Regions from separate parts of the Dysosmobacter sp. Sow4_B12 genome, predicted to be linked through region 2. Evidence: a T-box and tRNA genes for the amino acid it is inferred to sense, from the RefSeq annotation. Region 2 holds a T-box; the other regions hold tRNA genes.
The links. The T-box of region 2 lies ahead of leuS (leucine--tRNA ligase). A T-box ahead of a tRNA ligase gene usually reads a tRNA of that ligase, here a tRNA-Leu.
Positions count from the first base shown of each region.

Region 1: it has a tRNA-Leu gene. The T-box ahead of leuS (leucine--tRNA ligase) is inferred to sense a tRNA for this amino acid. The anticodon was not compared.
Region 3: it has a tRNA-Leu gene. The T-box ahead of leuS (leucine--tRNA ligase) is inferred to sense a tRNA for this amino acid. The anticodon was not compared.

Region 1 is NZ_JBQKKR010000003.1:36,648-46,484, reverse strand. It holds gene ACTQ4R_RS05295 (ROK family protein) at 1-1,343, shown strand, start outside; tRNA gene ACTQ4R_RS05290 (tRNA-Leu) at 1,958-2,042, opposite strand; gene ACTQ4R_RS05285 (pyridoxamine kinase) at 2,376-3,218, shown strand; gene ACTQ4R_RS05280 (MFS transporter) at 3,215-4,408, shown strand; gene ACTQ4R_RS05275 (flavodoxin family protein) at 4,464-5,084, shown strand; gene ACTQ4R_RS05270 (LacI family DNA-binding transcriptional regulator) at 5,142-6,158, opposite strand; gene gap (type I glyceraldehyde-3-phosphate dehydrogenase) at 6,459-7,472, shown strand; gene fliB (flagellin lysine-N-methylase) at 8,298-9,326, opposite strand; gene ACTQ4R_RS05255 (ATP-binding protein) at 9,471-9,837, shown strand, end outside.
Region 2 is NZ_JBQKKR010000001.1:479,563-489,399, reverse strand. It holds gene ftsY (signal recognition particle-docking protein FtsY) at 1-104, shown strand, start outside; gene rph (ribonuclease PH) at 150-872, shown strand; gene ACTQ4R_RS02570 (XTP/dITP diphosphatase) at 872-1,468, shown strand; gene yhbY (ribosome assembly RNA-binding protein YhbY) at 1,500-1,829, shown strand; gene nadD (nicotinate (nicotinamide) nucleotide adenylyltransferase) at 1,859-3,049, shown strand; gene ACTQ4R_RS02555 (LCP family glycopolymer transferase) at 3,065-4,591, shown strand; gene rsfS (ribosome silencing factor) at 4,607-4,969, shown strand; gene ACTQ4R_RS02545 (hypothetical protein) at 5,265-6,077, shown strand; T-box leader at 6,151-6,359, shown strand; gene leuS (leucine--tRNA ligase) at 6,413-8,839, shown strand; gene rpsU (30S ribosomal protein S21) at 9,198-9,380, shown strand; partial or broken gene tnpA (IS200/IS605 family transposase) at 9,481-9,837, shown strand, end outside.
Region 3 is NZ_JBQKKR010000011.1:35,764-45,600, reverse strand. It holds gene ACTQ4R_RS10010 (endonuclease MutS2) at 1-545, shown strand, start outside; gene ACTQ4R_RS10005 (GNAT family N-acetyltransferase) at 555-1,031, shown strand; gene udp (uridine phosphorylase) at 1,096-1,869, shown strand; gene ACTQ4R_RS09995 (mechanosensitive ion channel family protein) at 1,937-2,758, opposite strand; gene ACTQ4R_RS09990 (Na+/H+ antiporter NhaC family protein) at 3,053-4,474, shown strand; gene ACTQ4R_RS09985 (LysR family transcriptional regulator) at 4,552-5,529, opposite strand; gene megL (methionine gamma-lyase) at 5,884-7,080, shown strand; tRNA gene ACTQ4R_RS09975 (tRNA-Leu) at 7,471-7,558, opposite strand; tRNA gene ACTQ4R_RS09970 (tRNA-Leu) at 7,617-7,704, opposite strand; tRNA gene ACTQ4R_RS09965 (tRNA-Leu) at 7,737-7,823, opposite strand; gene ACTQ4R_RS09960 (citrate synthase) at 7,954-9,342, opposite strand; gene ACTQ4R_RS09955 (NAD-dependent protein deacylase) at 9,579-9,837, opposite strand, start outside.

The DNA.
Region 1 (9,837 bases), on a different contig from region 2:
TACCCGAGCTGGACCCCGCATTTATCCCCATTCTGAAGTTCAACCGCGCTTTCTTGAAGGATGCCGCCAAGCCCGTCTCCATCGCGGTGGAGCGAGCCGGCGGCCAGATCGCCACCACCCACACCTTTATCCACGGCACGCCGGAAATGGCCGCCGCCGACCGCTATTATATCGACCGCCTGGTGAAGACTGAACTGTGGATGAAGGGCGGCTACAAGGTGTATGTGAACGACAAGGACATCTACGACTATCTCCGCGGCGTGTACTGTGAGGGCGGAGCACGGGCCTTTGACTGGGAGTTCATGGCCGATGTCTTTGAAAAGCCCTTTGAGGTGGTCTTGACCGGAGACATCCCCGAAACGCTGGATAAGCCCGTTCCTATGGGCGGCCATCTGGAGGGCTGCCGCATCGGCTTTGACGCCGGCGGCTCCGACCGCAAGGTCTCCGCTGTCATCGACGGCGAAACGGTTTTTTCCGAGGAGGTCGTGTGGCTGCCCAAGGTCAATCCGGACCCCACCTACCATTACGAGGGCATCGTTTCCGCGCTGAAGTCCGCCGCGGCCCATATGCCCCGGGTGGATGCCGTGGGCGTCTCCTCCGCCGGAATCTACATCAACAACCGCACCATGAAGGCCTCCCTCTTTCTAAAGGTCCCCAAGGACCTGTATGAGGAGAAGGTGAAGGACATTTATATCCGCGCCATCACCGACACCTTCGGCGACGTGCCCTACGCCGTCGCCAACGACGGCGATGTGTCCGCTCTGGCCGGCACCATGAGCCTGAACGACAACAACGTGCTGGGCATCGCCATGGGCACCAGCGAAGCCGTGGGCTATGTGGACGAAAACGGGCAGATCACCGGCTGGCTCAACGAGCTGGCATTCGTCCCCGTGGACGCCAGCCCCGACGCCATGCAGGACGAGTGGTCCGGCGACATCGGCTGCGGCGTGAAGTACTTCTGCCAGGACGGCGTGAACAAGCTGGCGCCCCGGGCCGGTATTGAACTGGACGAAAGCCTGTCCCCCGCCGAGAAGCTGAAGGTCACCCAAAAGCTGATGGAGGCGGATGATCCGCGGGCTGCCAAGGTCTACGAGTCCATTGGCTGCTACCTGGGCCACACCCTGGCGTACTATTACGAGAAATACGGCTTCCGCTATGTGCTGCTGCTGGGCCGCGTCATGAGCGGCAAGGGCGGCGACCTTCTGCTGGAAAAGTGCCAGCAAGTACTGAACGACGAGTATCCCGAGGCTGCCGCCGGCTTCAAGCTGACGCTGCCCGACGAGAAGTTCCGCCGGGTGGGCCAGTCCATGGCCGCCGCCAGTTTGCCGGAGCTGAAAAGGTAAACGGCCGCATCGGTTTCAGCCGAGCTGGCACTTCTTTCGGAACACGGAGGACGTGTCTTGCTTTGCCGATGCCACAGGCTGCCGCGATATCACGCAGGTCAAGCGGGGCTTGGCATCGGTCAGCGGCACAGGTAAGGCAGATACGGCTTCTGTGCCCCGTTGTCCCCGCTTCCATTCTCCAGCTCCGCAGGGAGACTGGGCTTATGCGGCGGACGAGGCTGTCCTGCCCGCGTTCTGAGTCTTTATACGGTTTTCTATGCAGCAAAAACCTCCGGCTAGCCGGAGGTTTTTGCTGCATAAGCGAGAACGTTTTTGAGGCATTGACTTCCCGTCCCGCACCCAACCGCGAACCCAGCGAAGCGAATCGCGGTTGGAAAGGAGGATCGACGGAGTGAATGAGCGATGACTTTTTAAAATAAAAAGTCGTCGCGAACGATACGAAGTCCGCGACGTGGAAAGCGCGAACACTTTCGAGGCACAGCTTTTAGGTCTGCACCCAAAACCAAATCGAAGCCCAGCGCAGCGGGTTCGATTTGGAGAGGAGGAGCAGCGAAATGAGCGCGCTCTGACTTTTGTAAAAAGTCGGAGCAAGCGATATGCAGCTTGCTCCGACGTGGTGCGGGCATGGGGACTCGAACCCCAACGCATCACTGCACGAGAACCTAAATCTCGCATGTCTACCAATTCCATCATGCCCGCAAATATGAGCGGCAGGGCTGCCTGCCGCTATTTTGTTATCCTCTGTTTTTACACGGCGAGGAACCGAGGCGGAGCGCAACGCTTGATCCGCGCTTATAAAAACAGGACAAGCCTGCTTTTACCATAGGCTGAATGCGGCCAGTGACGAAACAGAAAACCTTCCCTGTAGTGACAGCACCCAAATCTCGCATGTCTGCCGATTCCCTCACAGGCGCGTATTGCGTTTTCAAAAGGCCCAAAGACAAATGTAGTATACCACATTCTGCACCCTTGAACAATAGGAAATTCTGCGCTACAATGAACAAAGAATGATAAAGAGAGGTCCTTTGTTTTATGTCAACTCCTTGCGTCGCCGCGATCCATGACATGTCCGGCTTCGGCCGCTGCTCGCTGACAGTGGCCATTCCCGTTCTCTCCGCCATGGGCGTCCAGTGCTGCCCCCTGCCCACCGCGTTCCTCTCCACCCACACCGGCGGATTTGAGAACTTTACCTTTCTGGATATGACAGACGAAATGCCCAAAGTTGCCGCCCACTGGAAATCCCTGGGGCTCCGCTTCCAGGCCGTTTACAGCGGCTTTCTGGGCAGCGAACGGCAGATCGGCATCGTGGAAGATTTTATCCGGGATTTCCGCACGCCGGACAGCGTCGTGGTGGTGGACCCGGTCATGGGCGACCACGGTGATGTCTATCAGACCTACACGCCCGCCATGTGCGCCGGCATGGCCCGCCTTGCGGAGCAGGCGGATGTCATCACCCCCAACTTGACGGAGGCCGCCCTGCTGCTGGGCATCCCCTATGACGCCCTCCCCGCCGGGGAGGACGGCTGCCGGGAGATCGTGGAGCGGCTGAGCCTGGGTGGCCGCCGTTCCGTGGTGCTCACCGGCGCCTCCACCGCTCCCCACCTCACCGGCGCCATGTGCTTTGACGCCGCCTCCGGCCGCACAGAAGCGGTGCAGACCCGCCGCGTGGACCGGGAGTTCCACGGCACCGGCGACGTATTCGCCAGCGTTCTCACCGGCGCCCTGGTCCACGGCCGCTCTCTGGCGGAGGCAGCCGGACAGGCGGTGGAGTTTATCCGCGCCTGCGCGGAACGGACTGCCGCCGAAGGCCTTCCTCTCCGGGAGGGCGTGGACTTTGAGCCGCTGCTGGGGTTTTTGACAGGGGGAGCGTCATGACCGCCATGCCCTCCCTGCGCCGCGTCAACGTGCTCTACACCCTGGTACAGCTGACCTACTGGGCCGCCTTCGCCGCCTTTGCCGGCTACCAGACCGCCCTGCTGCTGGGCCGGGGCTTTTCCAGCGGAGACGCCGGCGTGTTCGCCGCCACCCGCTGCCTTGCCGGCATCATCGCCCAGCCGCTGCTGGGTGGGTGGGCGGACCGTCACCAGACCGTTCCCCTCAAGCGCATCCTCTGCGTCTGCCTGGGGCTGGGTTTGGCGGTGAACGCGGTGTTTTACTGCACCCGCCTGGATTTCTGGGGCACCGGCCTTATCTTCCTGGCTCTGGGCGTGCTGGATCTGAACATCTATCCCCTGCTGGACTCCTTGGCTGTGCAGTTCATCAACGCCGGTCTGAACGTGAATTACAGTCTGGGCCGGGGTCTTGGTTCCTTTTCCTACGCCGTGGCCTGTGTGGTGTTGGGACGCCAATCCGCCGCCTGCGGCACGGAGTCCGTCCTGCTGACCCACATGGCTCTGCTGGTGCTTCTCATGGCCATCATCGCCGTGTATCCCACCTTCCCCACAGAGGTTCTGCCGCCTCAGACCCAGCGTACCCGCCCTCACTCTATCGGCCAGATCCTCCGGTCCAACCCGTCTTTTTCCCTCATGCTGGCGGCGGTATTTTTTGTCATGACCGCCATTATGCCCATTGTCAGCTTCACGGTGAACATCATCACGGACCGGGGCGGCGACACCTCCCACCTGGGACTGGCCCTGTTTCTCATGGGCGCCTCGGAGCTGCCCGCGGCGCTGCTGTTCCCCCACCTGTGGCGGCGGCTGGGCAGCCGGGGCATGATGGTGCTGTCCGTGGCCTTTATGGCGCTTAGGCCTCTGCTGTTTCTGCTGGCGCCTTCTCTGCTGTGGGTCCTGCTGGTCCAGCCCAGCCAGATGCTGGGCTACGGCCTCTTTACCCCCGCCTCTGTCTATTACGCCAACGAAAACGTCTCCCCCGCCGACCGGGTCCAGGGCCAGGCCATCATGATGATCGCCTCCAACGGCCTGGGCGGCATGGTCGGCAATCTCATCGCGGGCTATGTCATCGACCTGGGCGGCGTCAACGCCATGCTGGCGCTGTGCACCGCCGTCGGCGCCCTGGGCCTTTTGCTGGCCCTGGCAGCCGTCCGCCTTTCCCGCAGGCAGGCGTAACGCCTTTTTCGTGTTTTTTTTTGCGGCTTTAGGCCGCATCATAAGGAGGTTTCATATGAAAGTACTTCTGCTCAACGGCAGCCCCCACATGGACGGCTGCACCGCCGCCGCTTTGCGGGAGGTTGCCGCCACCTTGGAATGTGAAGGGGTGGAGACGGAGATCCTCCACGTGGTGGGCCAGCCCATCCGGGGCTGTACCGCCTGCCGCCGGTGCAAGGAGGCTCCCGGCCGCTGCGTGTTTGACGACGACCTGGTAAACCGCGTTCTGGAAAAAATGGAGCGCTCCGACGGTCTGGTCATCGGCTCGCCGGTGTACTATGCCTCCGCCAACGGCGCCCTCATCTCCCTGCTGGACCGGATGTTCTTCGCGGGAGACTGCTTCCGCTACAAGCCCGCCTGTGTGGTCTGCTCCGCCCGCCGGGGCGGCGCCACCGCCACCTATGACCAGCTGAGCAAGTATCTGGCCATCAGCGGCATGATCCAGGTCCCCTCCTGCTACTGGAACATGGTCCACGGCACGAACAAGGAAGAAGTGGTCCGGGACGGCGAGGGCATGCGGAACATGCGGGTGCTGGGCCGGAACATGGCCTGGCTGCTGCGGGTCCTGGAGGCCGCCGGAAAAACAGTCCCCCTGCCGGTGCTGGACCCACCTGTCAAGACCAACTTTATCCGTTGACAACGCTTTTACAAAAACACGGGACACGCCGGATGGCGTGTCCCGTATGTTTATCACTCATCGGTCAGCGCGGCCCCAGGCAGGCGCCGCGCTGTATGGCTTGTATGTAGAGGTAAGGACCTTTTCGAACACCCGGGCCTCCGGGTCCTCGATGCGCTTGAGGATCTGCTCTCCCGCGGCCAGTCCCAGCTCCTCCACCGGCTGGATGATGGAGTCCATCTGGTTCTCATACAGCTGGTAAATCCCGGAATCATAGTCCACAAAGCTCACCAGGTCGATGTCCTGGCCCAGGCGGATGCCCCGCTTGTGGAGGTGGATAATGGTCTCGCCGCCCATGAGGCCCTGGCAGACGATGATGGCGTCGCACTTTTGCTGCAGCAGCTCGTCCAGGCAGGTGTGGGCGCTGTCCTCCATGGAGTTGCCGTAGCGGATGAGGGACTCATCCTCCGGCAGGCCGCAGTCCACAATAGCCTGCTGGTAGGCGGAGATCCGCTCCCGGGTGGTGGACAGCCGGGGCAGGCCGCCGATGATGCCGATGCGCTGGGCGCCCTTCCCGGCCAGGCGGCAGACGCTGCGGTAAATGGGGCGGAAGTTGGATACACAGATGGAGGAGTATTTCTTCACATCGAAGGTCCGGTCCACCAGCACCACCGGAAAGCCGGCGGGGATGAGGGAATCGAACCGCTGGAAATCATCCATGGTGCTGGCAATGAGCAGCCCGTCCACCAGACCGGCGGACAGAAGGCGGATATTGTTCTCCTCCCGGTCCATATCCTCCTTGGTGTTGGCAATGATCAGATGGTAGCCGTGGGCCGCCAGGCAGGTCTCCACGGACTCGATCATGGTGGCGAAGAACTTGTTGGCAATATCAGGTACGATAAAGCCCACGGTCTTTTTCTTGCCGGTGCGGAAGCTGCGGGCGGAGGCGTCCGGCGTATAGCCCAGCTCCGAGATGGCCTGGTACACCTTTTCCTTGGTCTCGCTGGAAACATAACGGGTATTGTTGATGGTGTGGGACACCGTGGCGGTGGAAACGCCCGCCAGCTTGGCCACATCACTGATCGTCACTTTCATAGGCTTTTCCTCTTGCGTAATCGGTTTTCACATTACGTAATCTATTTTTTCTTTCAGTATAAGGCCCTCTGTTTGATTCGTCAAGCACTTTTCCCCATATTTCCCCGCATCTTTGTCCAAAAATACGTTTTTCTTATCAAAAATTACAATTCAAAACCCGGATTGTTATTCGAAATGACAGTTGCCAAAAAGTTTCCCGTGTGATAGTATACTCGTGTAAATCGATTAAGCAAAACGTTTGCGCAAACGTTTTGACGGCAGTTCTCTGTTCCGTCTATTTTGAAAGGAGTTTTTTTGACTATGAAAGCCAAAATCGGTATCAATGGTTTCGGCCGTATCGGCCGCCTCGTTTTCCGCGCTGCCTTGACCCACGATGATGTGGAAGTCGTCGGTCTGAATGACCCCTTCATGAACCCCGAGTATATGGCCTATATGCTGAAGTATGACAGCACCCACGGCAAGTTCCCCGGCGAGGTCTCCGCTGAGGACGGCGCCCTGGTGGTCAACGGCAAGAAGTACCCCGTCTTCACCGCCATGGACGTCAAGGACATTCCCTGGGCCTCCGTCGGCGCTGAGTATATCTGCGAGTGCACCGGCAAGCACCTGACCAAAGACCTGTGCCAGGGCCACATCGACGCCGGTGCCAAGCACGTGGTCATGGGCGCCCCCTCCAAGGACGACACTCCGATGTTCGTCATGGGCGTCAACAACAGCAAGTACACCTCTGACATGAAGTTCGTGTCCAACGCCTCCTGCACCACCAACTGCCTGGCTCCCATCGCCAAGGTCTTGAACGACAACTTCGGCATCGTCGAGGGTCTGATGACCACTGTTCACTCCGTCACTCCCACCCAGAAGCTGCTGGACGGCGCTTCCTTGAAGGATTGGCGCGGTGGCCGTGCTGCCACCGGCAACATCATCCCCTCCTCCACCGGCGCCGCCAAGGCCGTGGGCAAGGTCATCCCCGAGCTGAACGGCAAGCTGACCGGCATGTCCATGCGTGTTCCCACTCTGGACGTGTCCGTGGTGGACTTGACCGCCAAGCTGGCGAAGCCCGCCTCCTACGAGGAGATCTGCAAGGCCATGAAGGCCGCCTCCGAGGGTGAGCTGAAGGGCGTTCTGGGCTACACCGATGAGCCCGTGGTGTCCTCCGACTTCCTGGGTGATCCCCGCACCTCCATCTTTGACGCCGAGGCCGGCATTGCGCTGACCGACACCTTCGTGAAGGTCGTGTCCTGGTACGACAACGAGTGCGGCTACTCCAACAAGATGGTGGAGCTGATCGCCTATATGTGCTCCGTCGATAACAAGTGATCCACTCCACAGGATCGTTGTTTTACAGTGATGCAGCTGCCCGGGCCTTGCCCGGGCAGCTGCATTTCTTTTAAGCCTTTCCGTATAAAACCCAAATGGGCAGGCAAAGCCCGCCCATTTCAAGATTTTAGCTCCGCAAAAATACTTGTACGCCGCTTTGCGGCGGCATGGCTCCGCCATGCGGACAATCCTGCCGGGATTTTCCCCCATACATAACATTTCCCCCCATCCACGTCGTCGCAAAGTCCGCTTTGCTCCTGTTCCTCATTCGGGGAAACCTGCGCCCGCTCCCTTGCTCCTCCTTTTCCCGCCGTGACCGCTTCGCTGGGTCCCGGTGGGAGCTTATTCATGCGGACAATCCTGCCGGGATTTTCCCCCATACATAACATTTCCCCCCATCCACTCCAGCGGTGAATGGGGGGCTTACGCATTGATTGGATTGTCCAATGGCCGCTACCTCTTACTTTCTTAGATTCCGTCCGGTGCGGGGGAAATGAAAACGGGGAACTTAGGGTCTCGCCAATCCTTAAAACATCAAGTACACGCAGTCAACTGCTCTGGTCACTGCCAAAACATGCTCGTGTGGCTCATCATAGTGAGGAATGTTTCGTCTTTGGGACTTCCGAAGTTTCGCTGTTTTTTATAATTTTAGATTCGGACGGTTCAAGATTTCTGGAATCTCCGAGCTTGCTAGCCCATGGGACTCACTCCTTTCCTGTGTCTATAATATACAATAGTCTCTCAAATTTGTCAACTATCTTTATGCTATTTTTACAATTTGCACAAGATGAATCGTTTTCGCTTTGTCGCTATGCACAATTGTCCTCATATTGCGGACAGCTCGTTCCAAAACCGTTCCAGCGCAAACGTTTCGCTCTGCCAAAAGCCCTCCAGCAGCCGGTCCAAATTTTCCTGGCTGTGCTCGATCTCACAGCTGAAGCGCCGCAGCGCCTCGCCAAGTCCGCACACCGCCGCCAGACGCTCCACCGTCAGCACCGCCAGCACGCAGAACTGCACCCGCCCCAGCACGTCACCGTCGTTGACCGCCTTCAGCGGATAGCGGAACAAGAAGTACGCCGTGATCCGCTCCAGCAGGGCCTCCTCCCCCGGTGCCGGGGCCGCTTGCTCCGCCTGCTTCAAAAGTGCGGTCCACTCCGGCTCCAGCGTCTCCAGCTCCGCCAGGTATGCCAGTGCCTCCGGAAACAGGCCCGGTCCGCCGGTGGCCCGCTCCGTCCACTTGGGCTGCCAGCCGGCAATGAGCTCCGCCAGGTCCTCTTCCCGCTCCCGGTCCAGGCACAGCTGCACCTCCAGCGCCAGGGCCAGCACCTCTGCCAGCCGGCGCCGCAGGGGACGGCTGCGGTCCCCCGTTACCTCCAGCATCCGCTGCCGCAGAGGCAGCAGCCAGGAAAGCCACGGGTCTCCCGGCTCCTCCACACCGCCTGACTCCGTCTCCCGGAAGGTCAGCGATTCCCGGCTCCCCAGCAGCAGAGCGTTGGCCGCAGGGCAGCTGGCGGACAGGGTGATCTCCCGGAACGGGCCGTACTCCTCCGTGAACCGGGGGTGCTCCCGGCAGGTGACGCTGGTAGCCGCCTCTCCCAGCCGCCTATGGATCTCACAAAGGTTCTCCCCGTCCAGAAAGGGACACCTGCAGCCGTCCAGTGGAAAGCAGAGATCCCCCTCCTGGTCACGCTGCAATACGGAGCGCAGCCTTTCCCCGAAGGGACCGGGCTCCGCGGCGTAGCGGCGGGCGGTATCTTCATCAATGACCACCTCCCACTTGGCGCAGCAGGTATGGGGGCAATCCCCCGCGAGGCAGCGGAACTGTTCAAAATAATCCGGTACGCGCAGCAGCATGGCGGTTTCCTCCCCTGCGGGCGGCGAAAATTTTTCACCGCGTCGGTTTTTGTTGAAAAAGCAACAGACTTTTCAGAGGTATTGTAAGATAATTCACCTGTCAACGCAAGTCCCACGTTTGAAATGTGAAAAAGGAGATACACTATGGTACGTCAGATCATTGAGATCGATTCTGAAAAATGCAACGGCTGCGGCGCCTGTGCCGCGGCCTGTCACGAAGGCGCCATCGCCATGTGGGACGGCAAAGCCGTCTTACTGCGGGACGACTACTGCGACGGCCTGGGCAACTGCCTGCCCGCCTGTCCCACCGGCGCCATCACCTTTGTGGAGCGGGAGGCCGCTCCCTATGACGAGGCCGCTGTCCTGGCCAAAAAGGCCGCCGCCCTCCGGGGCACCGCCCCGGTGACCCGGTCTGCCTGCGCCGGCAGCGCGGTCCAGGCCCTGCGGCCCGCGGAGACCGCGCCGACGGCAGCTGAGGCCGGACCCGTTTCGTATCTGGCCCAGTGGCCTG
Region 2 (9,837 bases):
TCGCCCGGGAATTGGGCGTGAGCGTGAAGCTGGCCGGCGTGGGCGAGGGCATCGACGACCTAAAGCCCTTCGACGCCCGGGAATACGTGGAGGCCATCATCTGATAAAAGAGCCCTGGACATTATAAAAAGATATAAAGAGGAACGACTATGACCAGAAAAGACGGACGGGCGTTTGACCAGCTGCGCCCCATCAAAATAACAACAGACTTTGTGAAATTCGCGGAGGGCAGCTGCCTCATCGAGTGCGGCGATACGAAGGTCCTCTGCTGCGCCAGCGTGGAGGACCGGACCCCGCCCCACGTCCCCGAGGGAGCGGGTTGGGTCACCGCCGAGTATTCCATGCTGCCCCGGGCCAACCGGGAGCGCAGCAAGCGGGACGTTTCCAAGCTGAAGCTCAGCCCCCGCAGCGCTGAGATCCAACGGCTGGTGGGCCGGTCTCTCCGGGCCGCCGTGGATATGAGCAAGTTGGGGGAGCATACCATTACCATCGACTGCGACGTGCTCCAGGGGGACGGCGGCACCCGTACCGCCTCCGTCACCGGCGGCTTTATCGCGCTGTGCCTGGCCTGCCGCAAGCTGGTGGAGGAGGGAGCGCTGGCCTCCAGCCCCATCCGCCACTATGTCACCGGCGTCTCCGCCGGCATCGTGGACGAGCAGCCCATGCTGGACCTGCAGTACAGCGAGGACAGCCGGGCCCAGGTAGACTTGAACTGCATCATGAACGAGCAGGGGGAGCTCATTGAGCTCCAGGGCACCGGCGAGGGCCGGGCCTTCACCCTGGCGGAGCAGCAGGAGCTGGTGCGCCTGTGCGCCAAGGGCAACCGGGAACTGCTGGCCATTCAAAAGCAAGTGCTGGGAGGGAAGCTCTGATGTCTGAAAAATTTGTCCTTGCCAGCCACAACCCCGGCAAGATCAAGGAAATGAGCGCCATTTTGGCGCAATTTGGTGTGGAAGTGGTGAGCCCCAGGGAACTGGGCATCACCGTGGACGTGGAGGAGACCGGCACTACCTTCGCGGAAAACGCCATGCTGAAGGCCAAGGCCATCTGCGCCGCTTCCGGCCTGCCCGCCATCGCCGATGACTCCGGCCTCTGCGTGGACGCCCTCAACGGCGGCCCCGGCGTGTATTCCGCCCGCTACGGCGGCGAGGGCCTGGACGACAAGGGACGGTATACGCTGCTTTTGAACAGCCTGCGAGGCCAGACCACCCGGGCGGCCCATTTCACCTGCGCCATCGCCTGCGCCTTCCCCAATGGCGACACCTTGACGGCGGAGGGGCGCTGTGACGGCACCATCGCCTTCGCCCCCATGGGGGAGGGCGGCTTCGGCTACGACCCGGTGTTCTTTGTGCCCGCTCTGGCCAAGACCTTCGGCCAGCTGACGGCGGAGGAGAAGAGCGCCATTTCCCACCGGGGCAAGGCCCTGGCATCTTTTTCGGAAAAGCTTGCAACTTATTTGCGGAAATAAACGTCTATTAAAAGTAATTTAGGAGAATCAAATGGAACTGACAAGCAAACAGCGGGCCCAGCTGCGGGGTCTTGCCAACAGCATCGACACCATCGTCCACATCGGCAAGGACGGCATTGGCGAAAACCTGGTGAAGCAGGCGGACGATGCCCTGGAGGCCCGGGAGCTCATCAAGGGCCGGGTGCTGGAGAACAATATGGAGTATGACGCCCGCCTTGCGGCGGAGGAGCTGGCGAAGGCCACCCGCAGCGAGGTGGTCCAGGTCATCGGCACCAAGTTCGTGCTGTACCGGGAGAGCCACTCCAAGCCCAAGGACAAGCGCATCCAGCTGGTGAAGGCCGCGAAAAAGAAGAGCATCTGACCGCTGGACAAAAAACAGGAGATGAGACCGTGAAAATTGGCATTTACGGCGGCACATTCAATCCGCCCCACCTGGGCCATGTGACGGCGGCCAGGGCGGCGGCGGAACTGCTGAAACTGGATAAGCTGCTGTTGGTCCCCGCGGGGCTGCCTCCCCACAAGAATCTTCCCGCCGGCTCTCCCACGCCGCAGCAGCGGCTGGAGATGACCCGCCTGGCGGCGGAACAGACCGGCCTTGGCGGCAGGGTGGAGGTAGCGGACCTGGAGGTGCACCGGGAGGGGAAGAGCTATACCTCCGACACTCTGGCGGCGCTGAAGGCCCGGTATCCCGATGACGAGCTGTGGCTTTTGATGGGGACGGATATGTTCCTCACCCTCCAGGCCTGGCACGCGCCGGAGGAGATCTTCGCCCTGGCGGGCATCGCCGCCTTCGGCCGGACGGAGGAGGACACGGAGGCGTTGTTTTCTCCCCAGCGGGATTACCTCTATAAAACCTATCCCCAGGCCCGCATTTTTACCATGACCATCCCCGGGGTGGTGGATGTCAGCTCCACGGAGCTGCGGGCGCAGCTTGCAAAGGGCGGCGGCGGACACCTGCTGCCCCCCGCGGTGTACGGCTACATCCTGCGCCACGGCCTGTACGGCACCCACGCGGACCTCAAGCACCTGCCTCTTGCCCAACTGCGGCCGGTGGCCCTCAGCTACCTCAAGTACCAGCGCATCCCCCATGTGCTGGGCACGGAGCAGGAGGCCATCCGCCTGGCGGAGCGGTACGGCGCCGGTGTGGAAAAGGCCCGGGTGGCGGCGCTGCTCCACGACTGCACGAAGAAGCTGAATATGGAGCAGCAGCTGGAGCTTTGCCGCCGGTACGGCATCGTATTGGACGAGCTGGAGCAAAAGGCGCTGAAGCTGCTTCACGCCAAGACCGGCGCCGCCGTGGCCCGGGACGTGTTCGGCGTGGACGATGAGATCTATCACGCCATCTGGTGGCACACCACCGGGCACGCGGATATGACCTTGCTGGAAAAGATCATATATCTGGCGGATTATATCGAGCCCTCCCGGGACTTTCCGGGCGTGGACAAGCTCCGCCGGACCTGTTACGAGGACCTGGACAAGGGCCTGCTCCTGGGCCTGGAAATGACGGTCCGGGAGATGACGGATATGGGAAACCCGGTGCACCACGCCACCATTGAGGCGCGGGACGCCTTGAGACGATAAGAAGGGTTAAAGCAAATGTGGGATAAACAACAAAAAGGAAAGCGAGTGGCCGGAAGCCACGCGGAGAAAAAAGCGAAAAAGCCCAGCCGTTTGACCCGTCAGCAAAAGATCCTGATGGCCGTGGCGGTGGTGATGGCCATCGTGCTGGCAGCGGTGGTGGCCTGCCAGCGCCTGTTTGTGGAGCCGGAGCTCATCAGCCGGGAGGAGGACCCGGCGAAGGAGGCCATCGACTACGGCGAGGGCACCCAGCCCCGGGCCGACGGAGAGCGGAAAAGCGACAACTGGTACACAGTCCTCATTCTGGGCCGGGATACCGGCGGCGGCGGCAACACGGATACCATCCTGCTGGCCAGCTACGACGTGACCAATCAGAAAGCCACCGTTATGTCCATCCCCCGGGACACCATGGTGAACGTCTCCTGGGACATCAAGCGCATCAATTCCGTCTATAATATGAACGGACAGGGTGAAAAGGGCATCACCGCTCTGTACCGGGAGATCGCCCAGCTGGTGGGCTTTGAGCCGGACTACCAGGTTGTGGTGGAGTGGGACGCCGTGGGCGAGATCGTGGACGCCATGGGCGGCGTGTACTTCGACGTGCCTCGGGACATGAATTACGACGATCCTTATCAGGACCTGCACATCCACCAGGAGAAGGGCTACCGCCTCCTCTCCGGCGACGACGCCATGCAGGTCATCCGCTACCGCCACGACAACAACATGAAATACGGCTATCCGGACGGTGACCTGGGCCGCATCAAGACCCAGCAGGCGTTCTTGAAGGCTGTGGTGGAGCAGCTGCTCCAGGTAAAGAACTTCACCAAGATCAACCAGTTCGCCAAGGTATTCCAGAATAACGTGGAGACTGATTTGAGCTTCAGCAATATCTGCTGGTTCGGCCAGCAGGCCGTCACGGGCGGACTGAAGGTGGAGAATGTGAAGTTCGTCACCATGCCCAACACGCCGGTGCCCTGCTGGAGCCGCACCTACCGGAACATGCAGTCCTACGTGGTGCCTAACGCCCGCGAGCTGCTGGACCTGGTGAACAACGAGCTCAGTCCCTTCGTGGAGACCTTTACCCTCAGCGATCTGGATATCATGTCCGTTAATTCCAATGGCTCTGTCAGCTCCACCACCGGCCATGTGGAGGACAGCAGGGCTGCCCTGCCGCCGGTAAAGCCCGCGCAGACCACAGAGGAGCCGGCGGAAAACAACGAGGAGCCGCTGGTGGATGAAAACGGCAACGTGCTGGACCCGGAGACCGGCGAGATCATCGTGGTGGCCCCCGGCACGGAAACGGACCCCGGTACGACTGGTTCTGGAGATGCGGACCCCGGCGCTTCCGCAGCGCCGCCGGACACTTCGACGGAGACCAAGCCGGAGACAGAACCGCAAACGCCTGTGGCGACACCGGCGGAGCCGGAACCGCCTGCCGCCCAGACAGAGCCTGCGCCGGAGACTCCGGCGCAGCCCACCGCACCCACGGAACCCACCACGGAGGAACCGGGCTTCGCCATCATCGACCCGGCTCCCGAAGGATAAGAAAGGATGGATCATATGACACCGAAAGAATTGGCCATTATCGCCGCCAAGGCCCTGGACGAGAAGAAGGGCAAAGAGATCTCCGCCATCCAGGTGACGGAGCAGACCACCCTGGCGGACTATTTCGTATTTGCCACCGGCAGCTCCAACACCCAGATCAACGCCTTGTGCGGCGCCGTGGAAAAGGCGCTGGCGGAGCAGGCGGGAGAGAATCCCCTCCGCCGGGAGGGCTACCGGGACGGCACCTGGGTCCTGCTGGACTACGGCTGCGTGGTGGTCCACGTGTTCTCCCCCGAGGCCCGGGAGTTCTACTCCTTAGAGCGTTTGTGGAGCGACGGCACGCCGCTGGACCTCAGCGGTGTGCTGACGGCGGACTGAGCTGGGCAAGGCGCGCCCGGTGGCGCGTCCAAGCGTTTCGCCGCAAGGCGAAACCTTGAAATGGGCGGGCTTTGCCTGCCCATTTGAGTCAAATCGCGGGGGTCCCCACAAAATCGGAGATTTTGCGGGGCGGCGTTTGTGGAGCGACGGCACGCCGCTGGACCTCAGCGGTGTGCTGACGGCGGACTGAGGAGCCGCCTGTAACTTTTTGTTGTCAGTTTGCAACAGAAAAGTAGTAGACATAATATTTGACCACCCCTATACTGTTGACAAAACAGTGTAGGGGTGGATTTTTATGAGAAAACAACCGATGCTGGTCGCCGCGCTTCTGACGCTGCTGGCGGCTTTTTTTCTGACGGCCTGCGGTACCCGGGAGGAAACGGCGCCCGTTCCCACGGAGCCCTCACCGCCGGCGGAGGTGGAGGAGACGGAAGAGATGCCGGAGGCTTCCGCGCAGCTTCTGGCCTCCGTGGACTTTGCTGCCCTGCGGGACACCATGTCCCCGGAGGAAAGGGAGGGACTTTCCCGCTATCTCCCGGTGCTGGAGGAGGATGCCGCCTTTCACTGGATCAACGGAACGGAACTGACAGAGGACGCGCCTTACCACAAGACCAGCGAGGGCGTTCGGGAGCAGGGGACCGTGACTCTGGCGGAGTTTCACAAAGCCGTATGGGCATGGAACGGCGAAGCGCCGGAGGAGCTGGCTTTGAACCGGCTGGCGGTGCAGGACGTGGACGGAGACGGCGTGCCGGAGCTGGTGATGCTCTTTGAGGAACTGGGGTGGTACTATCTGATTTTCCACCAGGAAGGCGAGGCTTTTTATGCTGTCGTGTTTCCCGTCCGGTGGTTTGAGGACCTGCGGCAAAACGGTGTCTATATCGGCTCCGGCGGCGCCGGCAGCAGCTGGTATTACCGGATGTCCTTCCGGGACGGTGTGTTTGAACAGCAGGAGCTGGGCCACCGGGAGGAGTGGGCCACCGGCGGCGAATATGAGCTGGGCGGTGAAGCGGTGGCAAAGGTGGATTTCGACGCCTGGCTGGCGGAGAATTTGGCGGCTGGCGTTACTTGGTATGCCCCCGATGGCACCGTCATCCCGGCGAATACGTGACGCAGGGCGAAAAAGCGGAAGAATTTCCGCTTTTTCCTTGACAAACACCCGAAACACTCATAAAATAGACCTGTTAGCGACTTTGATGGGAAGAAAGCCCGGGCGTCCCGCCCAAAGAGAGCCGGCGGCTGGTGTGAGCCGGTGGGGGAGCCTGCGGTATACTGGTCCCGGAGTCTTTTGCTTGAATCCACAGTAGGGCAAAACGGCTGGCCCCGTTACAGGCCGAGAGGGCCGCGTATGGCGGCTGAAGCAGGGTGGTACCGCGTTTTCAACGCCCCTGACCAGGTTTGGTCGGGGGTGTTTTTTTGTAAATCACATCCGAAAGGGAGAAAAATATGAAGTACGATTTTACAGCCATTGAGAAAAAGTGGCAGCAAAAGTGGCTGGAGGAAAAGCCCTTTACTGCCGTCACCGGGGACACCACCCGGGAGAAATTCTTTGGACTCATCGAGTTCCCCTATCCCTCCGGCCAGGGACTCCATGTGGGTCATGCCCGTCCCTTTACCGCCATGGATATCATCTGCCGCAAAAAGCGGATGCAGGGCTATAACGTCCTGTTCCCCATCGGCTACGACGCCTTCGGCCTGCCTACGGAGAACTACGCCGTCCAGCACCACATCCATCCCGCCAAGGTGACCCACGACAATGTGGAAAACTTCCGCAAGCAGCTGCATATGCTGGGCTACTCCTTTGACTGGGACCGGGAAGTGAACACCACCGACCCCAGCTACTATAAGTGGACCCAGTGGATCTTCCTGCAGATGTTCAAGAAGGGCCTGGCCTATAAGGCCTCCATGCCTGTTAACTGGTGCACCAGCTGCAAGATCGTCCTGGCCAACGAAGAGGTCGTGGAGGGCGTGTGCGAGCGCTGCGGCGGCGAGGTCATCCGCAAGGAGAAGAGCCAGTGGATGCTGGCCATCACCAAGTACGCCGACCGCCTCATCGACGACCTGGAGGACGTGGATTTCATCAACCGGGTCAAGATCCAGCAGCGCAACTGGATCGGCCGCAGCGAGGGCACCGAGGTGGACTTCACCGCCACCAACGGCGACAAGCTGACGGTCTACACCACCCGCTGCGACACGTTGTTCGGCGTGACGTATATGGTCATCTCTCCCGAGCATCCCTTCCTGGAGCAGTGGAAGGACCAGATCAAAAACTGGGACGCCGTGGCCGCCTACCGGGAGGAGGCCGCCCACAAGTCTGACTTCGAGCGCGGCGAGCTGAACAAGGAAAAGACCGGCGTCCGCCTGGACGGCATCGAGGCCATCAACCCCGCCAGCGGCAAGCATGTGCCCCTGTTTGTGTCCGACTACGTGCTGATGGGCTACGGCACCGGCATCGTCATGGGCGTGCCCGGCCACGACCAGCGCGACTGGGAGTTCGCCACCAAGTTCGGCCTGCCCATCATCGAGGTGGTCAAGGGCGGCGACATCACCAAGGAGGCCTTCACGCTGAAGGACGACACCGGCATCATGGTGAACTCCGGCTTCCTGGACGGCATGACCGTCAAGGAGGCCATCCCCGCCATGAAGAAGTGGGTCACCGAGCAGGGCATCGGCCGTCCCAAGACCAACTTCAAGCTCCGGGACTGGGTGTTCTCCCGCCAGCGGTACTGGGGCGAGCCCATCCCCCTGGTGAACTGCCCCAAGTGCGGCTGGGTTCCCCTGCCGGAGGAGCAGCTGCCCCTGCTGCTGCCGGAGGTGGACAGCTATGAGGTCACCGATACCGGCGAATCCCCCCTGGCCAAGATGACCGACTGGGTGAACACCACCTGCCCCAAGTGCGGCGGTCCCGCCCAGCGGGAAACGGATACCATGCCCCAGTGGGCCGGCTCCAGCTGGTACTTCCTGCGGTATATGGACCCCCACAACGACAAGGCCCTGGCCTCCAAGGAGGCGCTGGAGTACTGGTCTCCCGTGGACTGGTACAACGGCGGCATGGAGCACACCACGCTGCACCTGCTGTACAGCCGGTTCTGGCATAAGTTCCTGTATGACATCGGCGTGGTGCCCACCAAGGAGCCCTACGCCAAGCGCACCAGCCATGGTATGATCCTGGGTGAGGGCGGCGAGAAGATGTCCAAGTCCCGGGGCAACGTGGTCAACCCCAACGACATCGTGGCCCAGTACGGCGCCGACACCATGCGCCTGTATATCATGTTCGTGGGTGACTTCGAGCAGGCGGCTACCTGGTCCACCGAGGCCGTGAAGGGCTCCAAGCGCTTCCTGGACCGTGTGTGGAACCTGGCGGAAAACGCCAAGGAGAGCTATGAGGTGAGCCCCGCCAACGAGGCCATCGTCCACAAGACCATCAAGAAGGTCACGGACGATATTGATAACTTGAAGATGAACACCGCCATCGCCGCCATGATGACCATGGTGAACGAGATGTCCGCCAACGGCGTCACCCGGGGCGACATGAAGTACCTCATCCTGCTGCTGAATCCCTTCGCCCCCCACATCACCGAGGAGCTGTGGGAGAACCTGGGCTTTGCCGCCCAGACCGGCAAGATGTGCTGCCAGGCGGAGTGGCCCGTGTACGACGCCAGCAAGACCGTGGCCTCCACCGTCAACATGGCCGTCCAGGTCAATGGCAAGCTGAAGGGAACCATCACCGTCCCCGCCGACAGTGAAGAAGCCGCCGTGGTGGAAGCCGCCATGGCTGTGGAGAAGGTGGCCAAGGCCGTGGAGGGCATGCAGGTGGTCAAGACCATCCTGGTGAAAAACCGTCTGGTGAACCTGATCGTAAAGCCCCAGTGAGCGTTCGCACCAAGTGGCGCGTACAAGCGTTTTTGCCGCAGGCAAAAACCTTGAACCGGGCGGGCTTTGCCTGCCCGGTTGCGTCAAATGCGGGGTCCCCGCAAAATCGGGAGATTTTGTGGGGTGCCAAGAACCGTCTGGTGAACCTAATCGTAAAGCCCCAGTGAGCTGAAAACCCCGCTCACAGTGGAAGTTTTTGCGACCGGATTCCTTTCGCGGAAAACAGAATCTGCGGATTTTTCATAAAATCCTTGACAACTCCCCAAAAGGTCCGTATAATAGCTTTGTTAACGCCATGTAGTATGGCCCTTAAAGTATCCTGGATTGAGCCGGATACCTCGGAGGGAGGGAAATATAGATGTCTGAAATTCATGTGAAGGACGGCGAGTCCATCGACAGCGCACTGAAGCGTTTCAAGCGCAGCTGCGCCAAGGCTGGCGTCATTGCCGAGGTTCGTAAGAGAGAGCATTACGAGAGCCCCAGCGTCAAGCGCCGCAAGAAGTCTGAGGCTGCCCGCAAGAACAAGAAGCGTTATTATTGATGCGTAAAAGATACCGCACCGTTTGGTGCGGTATCTTTTTGTATAAAGAAAACCACTCGCTAAGCGAGTGGTTCAAAAGAGCTTAAGCGATGAATAAGAATTCTACCAAGAAAAGCGAGTAGAGATAGGAAGAATATTACGACAGTTATGTGAATGGAAAGGGGTGAAGATTATCGAAGCAGAGGCATGTCCAGACCATATTCATCTATTTGTAGAAATACCACCGAAGATTGCAATATCGAAATTTATGGGATACCTAAAAGGAAAAAGCAGCACGATGCTGTATGAGCAATTCGGCGAACTGAAATGTAAATTTCGGAATCGGGAAATTTGGTGCAGAGGATACTATGTGGATACGGTAGGAAAAAATGAGAGCCGAATTGCGGAGTACATCAAGAATCAACTAAAAGAAGACGAGCTGGGCGAACAGCTAAGAATTCCGTCGCCCAGCCCGTTT
Region 3 (9,837 bases), on a different contig from region 2:
TGCGGCGGAAGCTGAACGAGGCGGAGGACGCCGTGTCCAAGCGGGACCAGCGCCAGGAGCCCATCCCCAAGCCCAGCCGTCCCATCCGGGAGGGGGACCTGGTGGAGATCCCCGGCGTCCGCACCCCGGCGGAGGTGGTGTCTGTCGGCAAGGACGGCACGCTGCAGCTGAAGTCGGGTATTTTGAAAATGAAAGCCAAGGCCGATGAGGTCCGTCTCATTGAGGACGACGAGCGGGCGGCAAAAAAGAAAAATCCCGCTGTCACTGTCCGCCAGAACGCGGACCGGGCGCTGCGGACCTCCGCCAGCCGGGAACTGGACATCCGGGGCATGGAGACCCTGGAGGCCGAGAGCGTGGTGGAAAATTTCCTCTCCGCCGCCGTCATGGGCCGGCTGGACACCGTCACCATCATTCACGGCAAGGGTACCGGCGCCCTGCGGAAGGCCGTCCACGACATTCTGCGCCGGAACAAGGCGGTGAAGAGCTTCCGCCTGGGCGTTTACGGCGAGGGCGAGAGCGGTGTCACTGTGGTGACACTGAAATAAGGAGAAGCTATGGAACTGACCTTTCGCTTCGCCCAGGAGGCGGATACGCCGCTGGTCCTGGATTTTATCAAAAAGCTGGCGGAGTATGAGCATCTGCTGGACCAGGTGGTGGCGGATGAGGCCATCTTGTCGGACCAGCTGTTTCAAAAGAGGAACGCGGAGGTGCTCTTCGCCCTGGAGGATGGGAAAGAGGTGGGCTTCGCCCTGTTCTTTCATAATTTTTCCACCTTTTTGGGCCGGGCCGGGCTGTACCTGGAGGACCTGTTCGTCCTGCCGGAGCACCGGGGCAAGGGGTACGGTAAGGCCATTTTCCGGAGGCTGGCCGCCATTGCCCGGGAGCGGGGCTGCGGCCGCATGGAGTGGTGGTGCCTGGACTGGAACACGCCCAGCATCGCTTTCTACAAGTCCCTGGGGGCGGAGCCCATGAGTGACTGGACTGTGTACCGTCTGACAGAGGAGACCCTGGAAAAGCTGGCGGAGGAGTGACGCCGTTGCGAAGCGGCGGAAAACCTGCTATACTATTTAAAAATAACTTGTGAGGTGGCCTGTTATGCAAGAGCTTGAGAAAATGTTCCACATCCACTGTGCTCCCGGCGACGTGGGCCGGTACTGCATCCTGCCCGGCGACCCGGGCCGGGTCCCTGCCATCGCGGCACTGTTTGACGATGCGAAACAGGTGGCCTATAACCGGGAGTTCAACGTCTGGACAGGCACGCTGCTGGGAGAGAAGGTGACCGCCTGCTCCACGGGCATCGGCGGTCCTTCCGCCTCCATCGCCATGGAGGAGCTCCACAAGTGCGGCGCAGACACGTTTATCCGCACCGGCACCTGCGGCGGCATCGACATCAGCGTCCAGTCCGGCGACATCGTGGTGGCCACCGGCGCCATCCGGTATGAGCATACCAGCCGGGAGTACGCACCCATTGAGTTTCCGGCGGTGGCGGATTTTGAGATCGCCGACTGTCTGGCCCGGGCCACCCGTTCCCTGGGCCTGCCGCTGCACACCGGCATCGTCCAGTGCAAGGACAGCTTTTACGGCCAGCACGACCCGGAGGCCTCTCCTGTGTATTACGAGCTGAAGGCCAAGTGGGACAGCTGGAAGCGCCTGGGCGTCAAGGCCAGCGAGATGGAATCCGCGGCGCTGTTCGTGGTGGCGGCGGCGCTGGGCTGCCGCTGCGGCTCCTGCTTCCATGTGGTGTGGAACCAGGAACGGGAGGCCGCGGGCCTGGACCAGAAGAAGAGCGAGGACACCTCCAACTCCGTCAAGGTGGCGGTGGAGGCGCTGAAGCTGCTCATCCAGGAGGACCGCAGGGCCGGCCGATAAAGGACCCCAGAAAAAAAGGGCGCCCCATCCCCGCCATTGGCGGGGATGGGGCGTCCTTTTCCGGCGGTCAGGTCCGGTCCTCCACGATATGCACATTGAGATGGTTGTAGGTCATCTCCACGCCGTGGTCCTCGAAGCCCTTGCGCAGGTGCTCGCCCAGGTCGAAGTACACGTCCCAATAATGCGCCGGCTCGGTCCAGCAGTAGACGGTGTATTCAATGGCGCTTTCACCGTAGTTGGTCAACCGCACGGTGGGAGCGGGCTGGGGGAGGATGTGCTCCGTCATGTCCAGTGCCTGGAAGCAGGCGGCCTTCACGGTATCTGTGGGAGCGTCATAGGAGGCGGTGACCTTCTGGATCACCCGGCGGCTTCCCATGACGGTGTAGTTGGTCATCTGGGAGCTGGCCAGCTCCTTGTTGGGCAGCATGACCAAGAGGCCATCGGGCGTCACCAGCTTTGTGTGGTTAAGGCCAATCTCCTCCACGGTGCCGGAGGTGCCGCCCACCTCCACAAAGTCGCCGATGGTGAAGGGGTGGGAGGATAGGATGACCAGCCCGCCGGCCACATTGCCCAGAATATCCTCGGCGGCCAGGGTGACACCCAAAGAGCCGACAGACAGCAGCGCCACCAGGGAGGTGATGGGGATGCCCAGGCTGTCCACCACAATGAGGGCGGTGACGATGTACAGCAGCAGCTTTGCGCCGGAGAGCAGGTATTTCTGTACCCGCAGGTCCAGCCGGGACCTGCCCAGCAGCTTCCGTGCCAGCTTCAGCAGAATGCGGACCAGCAGCAGGCATACCAAAAGCGTCAGTAAAGAGGTGAGGATCTTTCCCAGGGTCAGAGTACCCACGGTCAGATCCATCAGCCCGGAAAGATCAGTTCCAGTCATGGGGATTAAGCTCCTTTCATACTTTTATAATAAGTGACTTGAACACCATACCGAAAAAGAGGTGAAAAGTCAATGGCGCGGGAGCTTGAAAAGTTGGGAGGTTCGCTATGAAAAAAACGAGTTACTAGTATCAAAAAAAGTAATAGCTGATTATATAAGATTAATATTAACAGTCTCTTCCAAAAAATGATATACTTTTACACAGAGAAGAGAGAATTGACCCCGGCAAATCTGTGCAATTAGACTAAGAGAGAGGCGTATCAGCGGAGCGGATAAGAAAGAGGAGGAAAATTTATGGATCGTACCTTGAACAAAAAAGGCAGTGGCCTGGCACTCGTCCCGTTCCTGGTGTTCGTTGTGATTTACCTGGGCGCAGGCCTCATCCTGCAGAGCCAGGGCGTCGAAATGGCGTTTTACCAGTTCCCGTCTGTCACCGCTATGTTCATTGCCCTGCTGGTGGCTTTCGCCATGACCAAGGGCAACATCAACGAGCGTTTCCGTATCTTTGCCAAGGGCGCAGCCAACGAAGACGTCTTGACCATGCTGATCATTTATCTGCTGGCCGGCGCGTTCTCCAGTGTGGCCGCCTCCATGGGCGGACGTGACGCCACCGTCAACCTGGGCTTGAGCCTGATCCCCGTCCAGTTCTTGACCGCCGGCGTGTTCATCATCTCCGCCTTCATGGGCACCGCCACCGGTACGTCCATGGGCACCATCGGCGCCATCGTTCCCATCGCCGTCGGCGTGGCCGACAAGGGCGGCTTGAGCGTTCCCCTGGTGGTGGGCGCCTGTGTGGGCGGCGCCATGTTCGGCGACAACCTGTCCATGATCTCTGATACCACCATCGCCGCCACCCGCAGCCAGGGCTGCGAGATGCGTGATAAGTTCCGCGTCAACTTCTTCATCGCCCTGCCTGCCGCCCTCATCACCATCGTGATCCTGTTGGTCATGGGCCGGCCGGAAACCATGCCGGACATGGGCGTTCTGGAGTACAGCATCATCAAGGTCCTGCCTTACCTGCTGGTCTTGGTCCTGGCTCTGATCGGCATGAACGTGTTCCTGGTCTTGACCATCGGCATTTTCGCCGCCGGCATCGTGGGCCTGGCCACCGGCTCTTTGGATATCTTCGGCTTCGCCCAGAGCATCTGGGGCGGCTTCACCGGCATGAACGAAGTGTTCTTCCTGACCCTGTTCTGCGGCGGTATGTCCCAGATGGTCACCCACAACGGCGGCATTGTCTGGCTGATCGAAAAGCTCCGCAGCATGATGAAGAGCAACAAGTCCGCCCAGCTCGGCATTGCCGCGCTGGTATCCCTGGCTGACTGCGCCACCGCCAACAACACCGTGGCCATCGTCCTCAGCGGCAGCGTGGCCAAGGACATCAGCCATGAGTACAAGGTGGATCCCCGCCGCACCGCTTCCTTGCTGGACGTGTTCTCCTGCGTGTTCCAGGGCATCATCCCCTACGGCGCGCAGATCTTGACCGCCGCGGCTCTGACCTCCGCCTACGGCATTGCCATGAGTCCCACGGACATCATTCCCAGACTATGGTACTGCTGGATCCTGGCCATCGTGGGCATCCTGTCCATCTTCGTTCCCTTCGCCGACGGTATCTGCCGCAAGGACCCCTGGAACTGGGAGTATGATGTGGCCGAGTCCGGCGTGGCCGCCAAGAAGGCCGCTCTGGAAGCGGAGGCCGCTGAGCCCCAGGGCTGATTGGGAACATAGCATTCAAAAAGCTTACAGCGTACAAAAGAGAGCGCCGGTTCCGGCGCTCTCTTTTGATGTGTTCGTTATGGATTCGTATTTTCAAAACTCTTTCCCAGAGATTGGTGCATGGATTCCGTGAATCGGATGGAGTCCGCCACGGACTGCTCCAAAAGGCCCACGAACTGCTCCGCCTGCGGGGAGAGCTTGCTGTTTTTGGGAACGATCCAGCCGATGCGGACGCGAGTCTTTCCTGCTAAAGGAATGGAAACGACGCGCGGATTGCTGAGCCCCTCCGTCAACAGTCCGCTGCCGGTGGTAAAGGCGTCTGTCCGGGCCAGAACACTGATCATGGTGGAGCGGTTGTTGACATTGATGCATTTGGCAGGCTTTTTCAAAGACAGGATCTGGTATTCCTCGGAAAAATCCGTGGCCACGCCCTGGTCGTGTTCAAAGGAGACATACGGGTAGCCGGCCAGGTCCGAATCCGACACGTGGTCCAGCTTGGTCAAGGGGTGATCCGCCCGGACAAACACGCAGGGAGCCACGGCGGCGATCTCGTGAAACTCCAGCTCCCGGGAATCCAGCAGGCGGCGGATGATTTTTTCTGTCAGCTCCGTTAAGAAAATGACGCCCACATCCGCCCGGTGGTCGTATACGTCGTCAATAACGGCGTCCATGCCGGTCTCCTTGCTGGAAAAACAGAAGCGGTTCACATCTGTTGTTTCAAGCATCCGCAAAAAGGCGTCCTCTGTGAAGGGGTAGCGCTGGGTGGAAACAGAAAAACGGACGGGGGCGCTTGTGTTCCGGGCTTCTCCGTAGAGACTTTCGATCCGCTTTTTCTGCTCCAGCAGGGAGACGGCATAGCTGAGAAATTCCTTCCCCTCCGGCGTGAACTCCACACCCCGGTTGCTGCGGACGAAAAACTGGATGCCCAGTTCTTCCTCCAATTCCCGGACGGCGGTGGAAATGCCGGACTGGGAGAGAAAGAGCTTGTGAGCCGCTTTATTGATGGAGCCGCATTTTGAGATCTCTACAACATAGGTCAGTTGCTGAAAGGTCATGATACACCTCCTAAAATACATGGATAGCCATTGCCCATTATAGGGCACTTCCTGCGGGAAGTCAAACATGTTATTAAAAAAAGCGGTAACAGATTGCGGAAATCCCATACTAACACCTTGCGGAAAAGCGTGATAGTATATAGTCAGAAGTTGATAAAAACTCAAAAATAAAATTTGATGTTTATAGTCAACATCACCACGTTTCCGCAGATAACATCCCTTTTCTCTCTAAATTCTCTCTCCCGACCTGTTAAAAACGGAAAATACAGCAGATAGCGAAATTTTGAACGCAGAAATAACAATCCGCCGGTGAAAGACACTGGGGCGGACCGGAAAGAAAGGACGGAACTTATTATGAACACTGAGAAGAAGATGGGCTTTGCCACTCGCCAGATCCACGTGGGCAAGGTGAAGAACGCTGCCGGTTCCCTGTGTGATCCCATTTATCAGACCTCTACCTTTGAGTTTGATTCTGTGGAGCAGGGCGGTGCCCGCTTCGCCGGCCAGGAGGATGGCTACATCTATTCCCGCCTGGGCAACCCCACCGTGGCGACCGTGGAGGCGAAGATGGCCTCTTTGGAAGGCGGCGAGGCCGCGCTGTGCACCGCTTCCGGCATGGGCGCCATTTCTTCCGCCCTGTGGAGCGCCGTGGTGGCCGGTGATGAGATCATCGCTGACGAGACCCTGTACGGCTGCACCTATGCTCTGCTGAACCACGGCATGGCCAAGTTCGGCGTGAAGGTCACCCTCACCGACCTGACCAAGATCGAGAATCTGAAGAACGCCTTGAGCGACAAGACCAAGGTCGTTTATTTCGAGACTCCCTGCAACCCCACTTTGAAGCTGCTGGACATTGAACTGATCGCCAAGACCGCCCACGAGTATAACCCCGCCATCCGGGTCATCGTGGACAACACCTTCTGCACCCCCTACGTGCAGCGTCCCTTGAGCCTGGGCGCCAACGTGGTGGTCCACAGCGCTACCAAGTACCTCAACGGCCACGGCGATGTCATCGCGGGCGTCATCGTCAGCGATGCCGAGTTTGTGACCCAGTGCCGTATGTTCGGCTTGAAGGATATGACCGGCGCCGTTATGAGCCCCTTCAACGCTTTCTTGATGGCCCGCGGCATGAAGACCCTGGATATCCGCATGGAGCGTCACTGCGCCAACGCCAAGAAGGTGGCGGAATTCCTGGCCAGCCATCCCGCTGTTGAGAAGGTCTACTATCCCGGCCTGGAGAGCTTTGAGGGCCATGAGATCGCCGAGAAGCAGATGCGCCTGCCCGGCGGCATGATCTCCATTGAGCTGAAGGCCGACCGCGCCGCCACCGCCGCCGCTCTGAACAAGCTGGAGCTGTGCACCATCGCCGTCTCCCTGGGCGACGCCGAGACCCTGGTGGAGCATCCCGCCACCATGACCCACTCCACCTATACCTCCGAGGAGCTGAAGACCGCCGGTATCTCCGAGGGCCTGGTCCGCATCAGCGTGGGCCTGGAGGATCCCGAGGACATCATCGCCGACTTCAAGGCTGTTCTGGATACCTTGGTGTAAGCCATACTGGACTCTCCCCCAGTACTACCCATATACATCTCCCAAACGCAAAGGGACCTGCCATTCGGCAGGTCCCTTTGCGTTGCTGCGATACATAACTACTTCAACCAATGATGGTTCACAAACCAAACAGAACCCCAGGGGGCTGCATCCGAAAGCGGGGAGCAGGGAGAATGAGCGCGCTCTGACTTAAAAAAGTCGGAGCAAGCGATATGCAGCTTGCTCCGAGGTGGAAAGCGTGAATACTTTCGAGGCGCAGGCTTTTAAGCCTGCACCAAAAACCCAACCGCGAATCCAGCGAAGCGAATCGCGGTTGGAAAGGAGGAGCAGTGGAATGAGCGCGCTCTGACTTAAAAAGTCGGAGCAAGCGATATACAGCTTGCTCCGACGTGGTGCGCGAGGAGGGACTCGAACCCTCACGTGCGTAATGCACACTAGAACCTGAATCTAGCGAGTCTACCAATTCCACCACTCGCGCGTATATATGCAGTTAAGACCCCACAAGGGGACCCACCGGAATTGCTTCCGGTGGGATTTGGTGCGCGAGGCGGGACTTGAACCCGCACGTCCGTAAAGGACACTAGAACCTGAATCTAGCGAGTCTGCCAATTCCACCACTCGCGCATAGAGCGGTCATCTTTTAGGGATTTCCGAACTGGTGCGGCTGACGGGATTTGAACCCACACGTCGATTCGGACACCAGCACCTCAAGCTGGCCTGTCTACCAGTTCCAGCACAGCCGCAAATGAATACTCCCTGGAAAAGACTGCTTGATTATTATAGCCAGAACCGGCGACAATGTCAACCATAATTTTTGCTTTTCCAAAAATATTTTTCTCCCGCCGGTCTCCGGCGGGAGAAAACAAAGGGGCCTTATCGGCGCTCCATGGGAACGTAGGAGCGGTGCTCTTCCACGCACTCGTAACGGGGGCGGATCAGCTTGCCGCCGGCGGACAGCTCCTCCATCCGGTGGGCGCTCCAGCCGGAGATACGGGCCACGGCGAACAGGGGGGTGTACAGCTCCATGGGCAGGCCCAGCATCTCGTAGACAAAGCCGCTGTAAAAGTCAATGTTGGTGGAGAGGACGCTCTTGTGCTGCCGTTCCATCAAAAGCTGCTTGCCGATGGTCTCCACACTGTTGTACAGGGCCAGCTCCCGCTCCCGGTGCTTTTCGTGGGCCAGGCGGGTCACATAGTCCCGGAACACCTCGCACCGGGGGTCTGTTTTCGTGTAGACGGCATGGCCCAGGCCATAGATGAGGCCGCTGCCGTCGAAGGCCTCCTTGTTCAAAATGCGGGTCAGATAGTCCGTCACGCAGTCCTCGTCGGCCCAGTCCCGCACATGGGTCTTGATGTCAGACATCATGGCCATGACCTTGCTGTTGGCACCGCCGTGGCGGGGGCCCTTCAAGGAGGCCATGGCGGCGGCGATGGCGGAATAGGTGTCCGTCCCGGAGGAGGTGACCACGTGGTTGGTGAAGGTGGAGTTGTTGCCGCCGCCGTGGTCCGCGTGGAGCACCAGAGCCACGTCCAGGGTTCGGGCCTCCAACTCCGTGTAGCTGCGGTCCTCCCGCAGCATCCGCAAGAAGTTTTCCGCCGTGGACAGCTCCGGCAGGGGCACGTGGATGAACAGGCTCTCGCCCTGGCTGTACCGCCAGGCCTGGTAGGCGTAAATGGCCAGCACCGGCATGTTGCTCATCAGCTGCAGGCACTGGCGCAGCACGTTTTCAAGGCCGATGTCGTTGGGCTTGTCGTCATAGCAAAACAGCGTTAAAATAGCACGCTGCATGGTGTTCATCAAGTCCTGAGGCGGGTTTTTCAAAATGACGTCCCGGAAGAAGTTGGTGGGCAGGGTGCGGTACGAGGCCAGCTGCACGCAGAAATCCTGCAGCTGCTCCTTTGTGGGCAGCTCGCCGAACAGCAGCAGATACGCCGCCTCCTCAAAGGCAAAGCGGCCCCGCTTCGCGGACCCCTTCACGATTTCCCGGCAGTCGATACCGCGATAGTACAAAATACCGTCGGAAGGGGCAATGTGCTCCCGGTCAGCGGCATCCATATACACGTTGTAGGACTGGATCTCCGCCACGCGGGTCAGACCCGTGAGAACACCGCGGCCGTCTTCATTCCGCAGGCCCCGCTTGACATTGTACTCCTTGTACAGTCTGGGATCGATGAAATTCTTTTTCTCCCACTGCTCCTTCAGGGACAAAATGGCGGGGGTGATCTCGCAGTAGGCGTTTTCGCGGTTTTCTTTCCAAATCATGGGGAGGGACTCCTTTCGGTGACGGCGGCGGCACGCTCTTTTTGCAATATTAACATGATGCACTTTCATTTTCAACGGAAAAATAACTGAAAATTTTAAAAAATTTTCTTGTTTTTGCATGAATGATACGATGCACCTGCATTTTTAAAAGAGACTTTTGGTAAAAATGACGCCATCCCGGTTGGGATGGCGTCGTTTTTGGACGGACATTTGTGATTTTGTACAAAGACACACCCTTACAGCTGTGCCAGCGTTTCGCCGATCGGGTCGGTGATGACCAGGTCCGCCGCCAGGTCCCGGCTGACCGCGGATTTGTTGATGAGGACCAGCTTGTGGCCCCGGTAATCATTAATGAGGCCAGCGGCGGGCCAGACGTTCAGAGAAGTGCCGCCGATGATGAGCATGTCGGCCTGGTGAATGAAGCGGACGGCGTCATCCATGGTCTGCTGGTCCAGTCCCTCCTCGTACAGCACCACGTCGGGCTTGATCCGACCG